2 regions of the Enterococcus sp. R12 genome follow, and region 2 is predicted to be linked to the other one. Evidence: predicted binding sites of a transcription regulator. Region 2 holds the regulator's gene; the other holds the start of a gene.
The links. Region 2 encodes NrdR, which represses ribonucleotide reductase genes. Its sites were predicted from a motif close to ACACNATATATNGTGT; they were not measured.
Positions count from the first base shown of each region.

Region 1: a site for NrdR is predicted at 2,758-2,773, ahead of nrdD (anaerobic ribonucleoside-triphosphate reductase). Genes of this name have one in related genera too.

Region 1 covers NZ_CM176874.1:2,178,862-2,183,439, reverse strand. The annotation lists gene nrdG (anaerobic ribonucleoside-triphosphate reductase activating protein) at 1-384, opposite strand, end outside; gene nrdD (anaerobic ribonucleoside-triphosphate reductase) at 468-2,663, opposite strand; gene ACTW1R_RS10050 (ABC transporter ATP-binding protein) at 2,951-3,715, shown strand; gene ACTW1R_RS10045 (FtsX-like permease family protein) at 3,705-4,578, shown strand, end outside.
Region 2 covers NZ_CM176874.1:1,725,796-1,730,373, reverse strand. The annotation lists gene dnaI (primosomal protein DnaI) at 1-522, opposite strand, end outside; gene ACTW1R_RS07945 (replication initiation and membrane attachment family protein) at 522-1,898, opposite strand; gene nrdR (transcriptional regulator NrdR) at 1,912-2,382, opposite strand; gene ACTW1R_RS07935 (FusB/FusC family EF-G-binding protein) at 2,586-3,227, opposite strand; gene ACTW1R_RS07930 (hypothetical protein) at 3,476-3,814, opposite strand; gene ACTW1R_RS07925 (ABC transporter ATP-binding protein) at 3,983-4,578, shown strand, end outside.

The DNA.
Region 1 (4,578 bases), 450 kb from region 2:
TTCCAAAAGCAATTCTTCATAGGTGTAGCCTGACCAGCTCCAAATATCTTTGCTGTGCCCAAATTCAGCACGAACCCGATCAACGACTTTCAGACAGACTGTTGTGTTCAAGAAAGGTTCGCCGCCTAGGAGGGTCAGCCCTTGGACATAATCATGCCGCAGATCTTCGATGATTCGATCCTCTAGTTCTTGCGTAAAAGGTGTACCATAGCGAAAGTTTTGGACCGCTTTGTTAAAACATCCTTCACAAGCAAAGAGACAGCCGCTCACGTATAAACTATTTCGAATGCCTTCACCATCAACAAAGTTGAAGGCTTTGTAATCAGCAATATAATTTTGGCTATATTCTTTGGCTTGCCATTCTTTAGGTTTCGGATTTCTCATAAGAAAACTTCTTTCTATCATGAATTACAGGGATTGGTCTTCAAGAAAAGGAGTGTAGAAGAAATCTAGCACTCCTTTTTCGTTTATTCTTGCAAATGTTTGACCCGGGCAGAAATTTCTTTGTGCCGTCCATTGACCATTGGACGAGCTTGAGGATTTCCAAGATACCCACAGGTTCTTTTGACGACGTCACAACTTTTTGGGTCATGATTGCCGCATTGCGGGCATTCGAAGCCCCGTTCGGTTGGATTGAAATCTCCTTCATACCCACACTCATAACAGTGATCGATAGGGGTATTTGTTCCAAGATAGGCGACCCGATCATAAGCGTAATCCCATACCGCTTCTAACGCTTTTGGATTTTGCTGCAAGACTGGGTATTCGCAGTAATGAATAAACCCGCCAGAACAGTATTTTGGATACTCTTTTTCAAAATCAAGTTTTTCAAATGGTGTCGGATTTTTCCGCACATCATAGTGGAAGCTGTTGGTGTAGTATTCTTTGTCGGTAATGTTTTCAACTTCACCGAATTTTTCGGTATCCAAGCGGCAGAAACGATCAGTCAGGCTTTCACTAGGCGTCGAATATACGCTGAAATGATAGCCGTATTCATCGCCCCAAGCATCTGCATGAGCTTTCAATTCTTTCACGATCGCTAGGGTAAAGGCTTTTGCTTCTGGATCTTGTTCCCATGTTCCACCATAAAAAGCCGAAGCAGCTTCATACAAACCGATATATCCAAGAGAAACAGTAGCACGTTTGTTTTTGAATAGTTCATTCACATTGTCTTTGCGATCCAAACGTTCACCGAAAGCCCCATACATATAAAGGATCGGCGCATTCGCAGGGCTGGCTTCTTTACAGCGCTCCACCCGATAGACAAGAGCATCCTTTACGATTTGCAGACGATCTTCCAGCAGCGTCCAGAATTTTTCTTGATCACCATTTGCTTCTAAGGCGATCCGAGGAATATTCAATGTTACGACACCTAGATTCATCCGACCAACATTGACTTCTTCGCCACGTTCGTTTTTCCAGCCTTGCAAGAAAGAACGACAGCCCATCGGCACTTTAAAGCTGCCGGTCAATTCAACCAATTTATCATAATTCAAAATATCAGGATACATCCGTTTGGTGGCACACTCTAAAGCCAGTTCTTTAATATCATAGTTCGGATCGGTAGGGGCCAAGTTGACGCCACGGCGAATACTAAAGATCAATTTTGGAAAAATAGCGGTACGCTTCTCACTGCCTAACCCGTTGATGCGAATTTGGAGAATCGCTCGTTGGATCTCCCGTTCGAACCAGTTGGTTCCTAAACCAAACCCAAGGGAAGTAAACGGCGTTTGTCCGTTTGAGGTGAATAACGTATTGATTTCGTATTCTAGACTTTGCATTGCATCGTAGATATCTTTGCGCGTTTTGCTCTTCGCATAAGCTTCCCGACGTTCAGGCGACTCGATCCATTCTTCGGCATCTTTTAGATGCTTTTGATAATTCAACTCAGCAAAAGGAGCCAATAATTCATCTGTTCGATCAGCAGAACAGCCGCCATATTGACTCGATGCTACGTTTGCAATGATTTGTGAGATTTGAGCGGTGGCCGTTTGGATCGATTTTGGCGATTCCACTTCGGCGTTCCCAATTTTAAACCCATTATTCAGCATGCCTTTAAAATCGATCAAGCAGCAGTTGGTCATTGGGGTGTAAGGATGATAATCCAAGTCATGGTAATGAATGTCGCCTTTTTGGTGAGCATTTGCCACGTGAGGAGGGAGCATTTTCAAACCGATCGATTTTCCTACGATCCCAGCGGTCAAATCACGTTGTGTATTGAACACATTGCTATCTTTATTGGCATTTTCATTGACGACCGATTGATCTTTATTCATCAATTTGTTGATCGTAAAGTTGATGTCTGTGGCTTTGCTGCGCTCGAAATCACGATGGGTCCGATAGTTGATATATTCTTCAGCCAAGGCATACTCGTTTTTTGCTAATAAGATATGCTCGACGATATTTTGGATCTCATAGATTTTTACATTCGTACGAAAACGTTCCGCGATCTCGTGATCGACACTGTCAACGATCTCGGTGATTTTTTCGTGGTCGATGGGAGAAAGCTCGCCGTTGATTTTTCTTAGGGCTTTCACTAACGCATCGTAAATTTTTTGATCATCAAAATCGACAAGCCGTCCATCACGTTTAACGATTTTTAACTGACGCAAAGCGGACTGTCTTTCCAACCCTTGCTCAGGATTTCTCTTAATGTTCATCATTTCTACCACTCCTTATCTTCCTCAATATAATAAAACAAATTGTAGAAATGAGCAACTATATATAGTGGTGGATAAGGGGTGGTAAATTGGATATACACAATATATGGTGTATATTCATTGGGGTGTTTTCTGGGAAAACTGATAAGATTAAGGATTTGGTTGTTCCATGTTTCACATAATGAATAAAAAACTTTTTTAAATTTATTTTTTCTCTGTTTTGAAGCAGAAGTATTCAATGAAAAAGTATGCTACCATAAGGAGAGAATTTTATTAAAGGAGGGTTCTATGTGAAAAATATGATTGATGTGAAGCATCTGACCAAAAGTTACGGCACTCGTTTCAATCAAACCAAAGTATTAGATAACCTTTCTTTTGCAGTGGATCAAGGAGAATTTGTCGGGGTCATGGGGCCCAGCGGCGCTGGGAAAACGACCTTGATGAATCTGTTGTCTTCAATCATGCGACCTAGCTTAGGCTCGATCTATATCGATGGCAAAGACATTACCCGAATGTCGGAAAAAGCCCTCAGTGATTTTCGTCGTCAGCAGATCGGTTTTATCTTTCAAGACTTTAATCTTTTAGAGACGTTGACTGCCAGAGACAATATCTTGCTTCCCCTTGCCATTGATCGTTTGCCCGTGAGTGAAACCCAAGAGCGCATTGAACAAACGGCCAATTTGTTAGGAATCGACCACTTGTTAGATCGCTACCCAGAAGAATTGTCTGTAGGGCAAAAACAGCGGGTCGCTGCTGCTCGAGCAATCATTAGTCGTCCGGCGGTCCTTTTTGCTGATGAACCCACTGGCGCCCTTGATTCAAAAGCGGCGACAGAATTATTACGGTATTTAGCACAAATCAATCAACAAGAGAAAACAACGATCTTGATGGTCACCCATGATCCTTTCACCGCCAGCTACTGCAACCGAATTTTATTCATCCGAGACGGTGTCTTCTTTGCAGAAGTCGTCAGAAAAGGCGGGCGTCAGGAATTTTTTGAAAAAATCATCGATATGCAGGCAACGATTGGAGGCGGTCCGCGCCATGTTGTTTAAAATCGGCTGGCGGAGTTTTTTACGGCAGTTTCGCAACTATATGGTGTACTTTATTTGTATGATGACCGCTGTGATGATTTTTTATTCCTTTAACGCCTTGATGAATGATCGTCTGCTGAATCAACGGGTCCAGCAAGATATCCGCATTGAAGGGGTTCTAGGATTCGGCAGCAGTGTGGTTGCCTTTGTCGTCTTGTTTTTTATGCTGAGTGCCAATCATTTTTTTCTTAGTCAGCGGCAAAAAGAAATCAGTGTTTACCAGCTTTTGGGGCTGCGGCAAGGTCGTCTGGCTTGGCTGTTGCTGCGGGAAACGTTTCTATTGAACTTTTTCTCTTTAGTGACCGGCATCTTTATGGGGATTATTTTTTCGAAATTTTTTTCTATGATTTTGATTCGAGCGATGGGCTTGAATTTAACGAGTCATTTCTTTAATTCACCCCAATCGATTTTTTCAACGGTTTTTGTCTTTATCGCGGCGATGATTATTTTGAGTATTCAAGTGATCCTTTTTGTATGGCGTACCCCAATGAGTGAGCTGATCAAGACTGAATACCGCTTACCGATCAAGAAAATGAAAATGACCCCGTTTCGTTCATTAATGGGGGTTCTAGGTCTGATTCTACTAGGGGTAGGCTACTATCTGTCTTTGACCTTGCGGGAAACGTGGACCAACTATATCACGTATACGCAAGATTTTTCAGCAATTTTATGGATTCCTTTATTGATTCTGTTTTGCTGTGTGACGGCAACCTATCTTTTTTTTGATTGCTCCTTGCCAGCATTGTTATATTTTTTGAGCAAGCCGAAAAAACGTCTTATCAAAGGGGCGAAACTGATTGCTTACAATAACGTGCGGGCTTACT
Region 2 (4,578 bases):
CAGATAGGTTTTTCCGATCCCAAAACTCCCCACAAAGTACAGTCCTTTATGAAATTCCTGTGGATTGGCTGTCAACTCACTAATAAAATCAACGGCAGCTGCGATGGCCTCCATTCGGCCAGGCGTTTGCTGATAATCTGCAAAACTTGCTTCTTGTATATCTTTAGGCATATCCATCGCTTTGATGCGACTGCGGATCTCTTCTTGTTTCTGATATGCCAGTAGTTCTTTCGTTGGTACATAGGTGACGTCAATAAAATGAAAATTTAACGCTAAGCGCGGCTCATAGCCCGGTGCGATCATGGATGGATCATTGATGCGGAATTTCCGCTTTTCTTGGACGAACTCATACAGTTTCGCATAGCTTTTTTGAATATCTGCTTCGGTCAATACCTCTTCATTTTCGGCAATAAACGCTTTGACATCAGGATCTTGTAAAACTTCTGCCATCATTGCTGAAAACTGATCACGGTAATTGCGTTTATCCAATAGTTTTCCTAAGTTTTTCCCTACATCTTCCATTACTTGTCACCAGCTTTCTTATGCAAGTAGTTTTGCAGTTTTTTATCTAATTCTGCTTGTCGCTCTGGCGTTAAGGCTGTCTCTTCCACTGGTTTTTCAGCCCAAGAAGGCAGCTTTTCTTCGCGAATGATTTTTTTGCCGCTGGTTTGTGGTCGGCTGCGTTTTTCCTTGGCACTTCGAACAAGGCTCCGAACATGTTTGATGGCATCTTCTGCCGTACCAATTTTTAATTCTGACCACTGGGCGGCGATATTGTTCACATAATTTCCTGACAAAGCGGCATTGTTTTGGACCACCAAGACATAATGAACCAGCACATTGATCACACTATTTGGCAATGGTGACCGTTCGACAAGGCTCTTGATCAGCCATTGTTCTGAATCCGTCATAAAACTGTTTTTCTCCGCTTTGATCGCCTTGAGAAAAGCGATCGGTGCATTGTTCTCACTTTCTTGAATCAATAAGACATCATTTTCTGAAAAACCATTCTGTTTTAAGGTATTGAAGCGGCGCAACTGACTTTCCGCTTGGGGATCTTCTCTTTTTGATGTTTTCGTGAATGTTTGTCGTGATTTCTTCATGATCGCTTGTTCCAGCTTCTTCTGGTCGACCTCGCCTGTTGTCAAAGAAACATTATCCGCCATCAAATCCAACAATTCCAACACATCATAGCCATATAAAGAATGGTATAGAACTAACTTTTGTCGAAAACTTGGCGTGAAATTAGCGGCACGGATATACCGACGCTGCGCTTCATATAAAAGAAAGTCCCAATCCAACTGCTTTTCGTCAAGCACCAAGTTCGCTTTGGTTTCTTGAAAAGAATCACTGACTGCCTGTAACGTTTCTTCATGTGAAGCAAAACGTGCGGTATTTAACCCATAGGCGGCTGAGAAGGATTGAGTCACTTCCTGATAATCGGTCAAGGAACACTGCTTTGGTTGATACAGCTTGACCAGCTGATTAAATTTACGCTCCCCGACTCTTTCCAACAACAGATAGGCATACAATTCATCTTGAAAAAACGCTGCTGGATGGACCGGTTCTTGCAACCAATACAGATACGAGCTCCCGTTTTGAGCATCTGCTTTCTCATAAGACTTTAGCAAGCCGATGCCCTCTAAGTTTTGCTTGGCTTTTATGAAGCGAGGCATTCCCGCATTCATGGCATTCAAGATATCTAGATGCACGGTCGTCATCGACTCCTCGCCAGAAAAGCTTTGGGCTTGGACATCGCTTGCGAGTGTCAAATACAACGCTAAAGCATCACTTTCAATAATTGGTTGATACAAATAAATGAGGGCGTCTTTCCCTTCCGTTGTAAGTGGACGGCTTTTGAACACTTTGTACGATTGATTCGGTAAACTATTGCCCACTTGTTGTCCCCCTCTATTCTTGTGGTTCTTTCGCTTTTTCGACGATGTCTTGTAGTTCTTTTAAGAAAACTGACATGTCTTTAAACTGGCGATAGACACTGGCAAAACGGATATAAGCGATCTCGTCTAAATCAACTAAATCTTCCATCACATACTCACCAATCTGTGTTGTAGAAATTTCATTTTCACCAAGAGCACGAACACGACTTTCCACATGATCGACGATCGTTTCCATCTGATCCATTGTCACTGGACGTTTTTCAGCAGATCGAATCAAGCCCCGTAGGATTTTTTCGCGATTGAATTCTTCACGGGCTCCATTCTTCTTAATGACAAGTAGGGGTGCCTCTTCGATACGTTCAAATGTTGTAAAGCGATAGCCGCAATTTTCGCATTCACGACGGCGGCGAATCACACGTCCATCATCGGCTTGTCGACTATCAACTACCCTAGAATTGTTATGATGACATTTTGGACATTGCATAGTTCCACCTCATTTTCTCTCTTATGCGCTTACGTATTCACGTAAAGTCATCGGTTTCTATGATTAATTATAACATGAAATCCGTTGGTACAATAGCCAAAGTGGTTTATTCTGTTCATTTATTACAAAATTTAAATAATGTTATAACTACTGTTTTTTTGAATTTGAAAAAACGGCAGAAATTTTTCTGCCGTTTCATTTCGTTATTTATCTTTCATTTGCAGCAAAGAAACAAAGTCATGCAAATTTGCTGGCTGTTCCATCTGCTGATTGCACCGTTGGCTATCCCGGCAAATATAGTTCCCCCGTTTGGTATACGTTCCATCTCCATTGCTTTTTGTCAAAGAAAGAAACATCGAGACATTCCCCTCATGCTGACACAAGGGACAGATTCCTTTCTTGACCTCGGTTGAGACATGACCGTGAAGTCCTGTAAAGCCCTGCTCAGTGGCAATGATCATAAACTTACTTTGACTACCGATATCATCCCAAGAAAGATAGGTGGTCTCTTTTAAATCAACGGAAGCAAAATCAGGTATTTTTAGTTTTTTTACTTTCCGAAACATTTTTTCAATTTGTTTTGTTGTCGGTACCTGAAAGGGTCGGACGTACTCTTTGAGCTCTGTTAACAGCTCATTGCTGCGACTGATTGTCATCCCCGGATGAAAGAAAGCAGCTAAAATTTCTCGTGGTGCTGTTTCTTCTTCAGGAAAAAATTGTTCTATGGCGTCTTTTGTCATCGTTTCAACCGTTTTGATCGTTCGAGGATCATTGACCGATTGATACGTTCGTACTAATTGGTATACTTGATGTTTAATTGAATGAAATTGGTAAGGTTCGATCATAAAAAAGCCTTCTTTCTAATTTTCCGTTTCCTATTGCGGCTGTTCTACTTTCTTGACAGTCGTACACAATGCATAAATAAGCATTTGATGACCACCTCCCAATTTCTTTGCTGCTTTCCATGCGATCTTAATGGATTATAATGAGAGGTTGAGAAATTGTCAACTGTGCAGGTGGTTGTCTTTCAACCTCTCTTTGGTCTCATTAACAAAAAATGCCTCGTCTAGAAGACGAAGGCATCCATGGTCGTTTATAATTTATCTTCAATTCCTGTGTAATGCTTCAGCTGGTCTGCATCCCGTCGATCATTCGAAGAAATTTTATTTGCATCGGGATTTTCAGCTCGCAATAGTTCTTCGCTGCTGACATTTTCAGGGGTGGTTCGATCATTGCGGGCATCACGCTCATCATTTTGATCATCTAGTTCATTGACTCGTTTTTGATCGTGCTCTTTCTTGATTTGACCTTCTTGTGCTTGTTCTTTCCCAGAGTGGGCAAGTTCTTCATTGTTGGTCCACTCACCGATTTTTTCTTTGGCTTTGCCAACGATCACATCTTTTTCATCTTTAAAAGTACCCATAGTTATCATCCCTCCTGTATACTTTCATCATAACAAGCATTCTGATTTCTGACAAAAGATATGAATACGATACCAAACAGTCAGCAAAATGTTTTTCTTTATGCTATAATATGAGCGATTATTTTCTGAATTTTCTTACAACTGGAGGTGAAGAACCTGTTTAAGGTTCGACAATAGATGACAATCCTCGATTTCCAACAGGTTTCATTCGTTCGCAACAAGAACTATTTATTAAAAGCGATCAATTGGCAAGTGAAAAAAAATGAGCATTGGGCGATTTTAGGTCTGAATGGTGCTGGCAAAAGTTTATTACTCCAAATGATCACGGGAAGTTTATGGCCTTCTTCTGGTCAACGAACGGTCTTAGGTGAGCGTTACGGGAAAACGTCTGTGCCCGATCTTCAACGGCGCATTGGTTGGGTCAGTTCAGCGCTGCAAAGCAAGTTTTATGGTCGCGATCTTGCCGAAGAGATCGTTCTTTCCGGGCTTTATTCCAGTATTGGTCTTTATGAGTCCTACGAAGAAGAGCAGCTGATCCAAGCAAAAGAGCTTTTGGCTGACTTAGGTTTGTCGCATCTGATCCATCGTTCCTATCACGTCCTTTCGCAAGGGGAAAAACAATTTGTCATGATCGCACGGGCCATGATGGCACAACCAGAGATCCTCATTTTGGACGAACCTTGTACGGGCCTTGATCTATTTGCGCGAGAAGAACTGCTAACCCGTCTGGAGACTTTTTCACAGCTGCCGAATACGCCGACTCTTCTTTACGT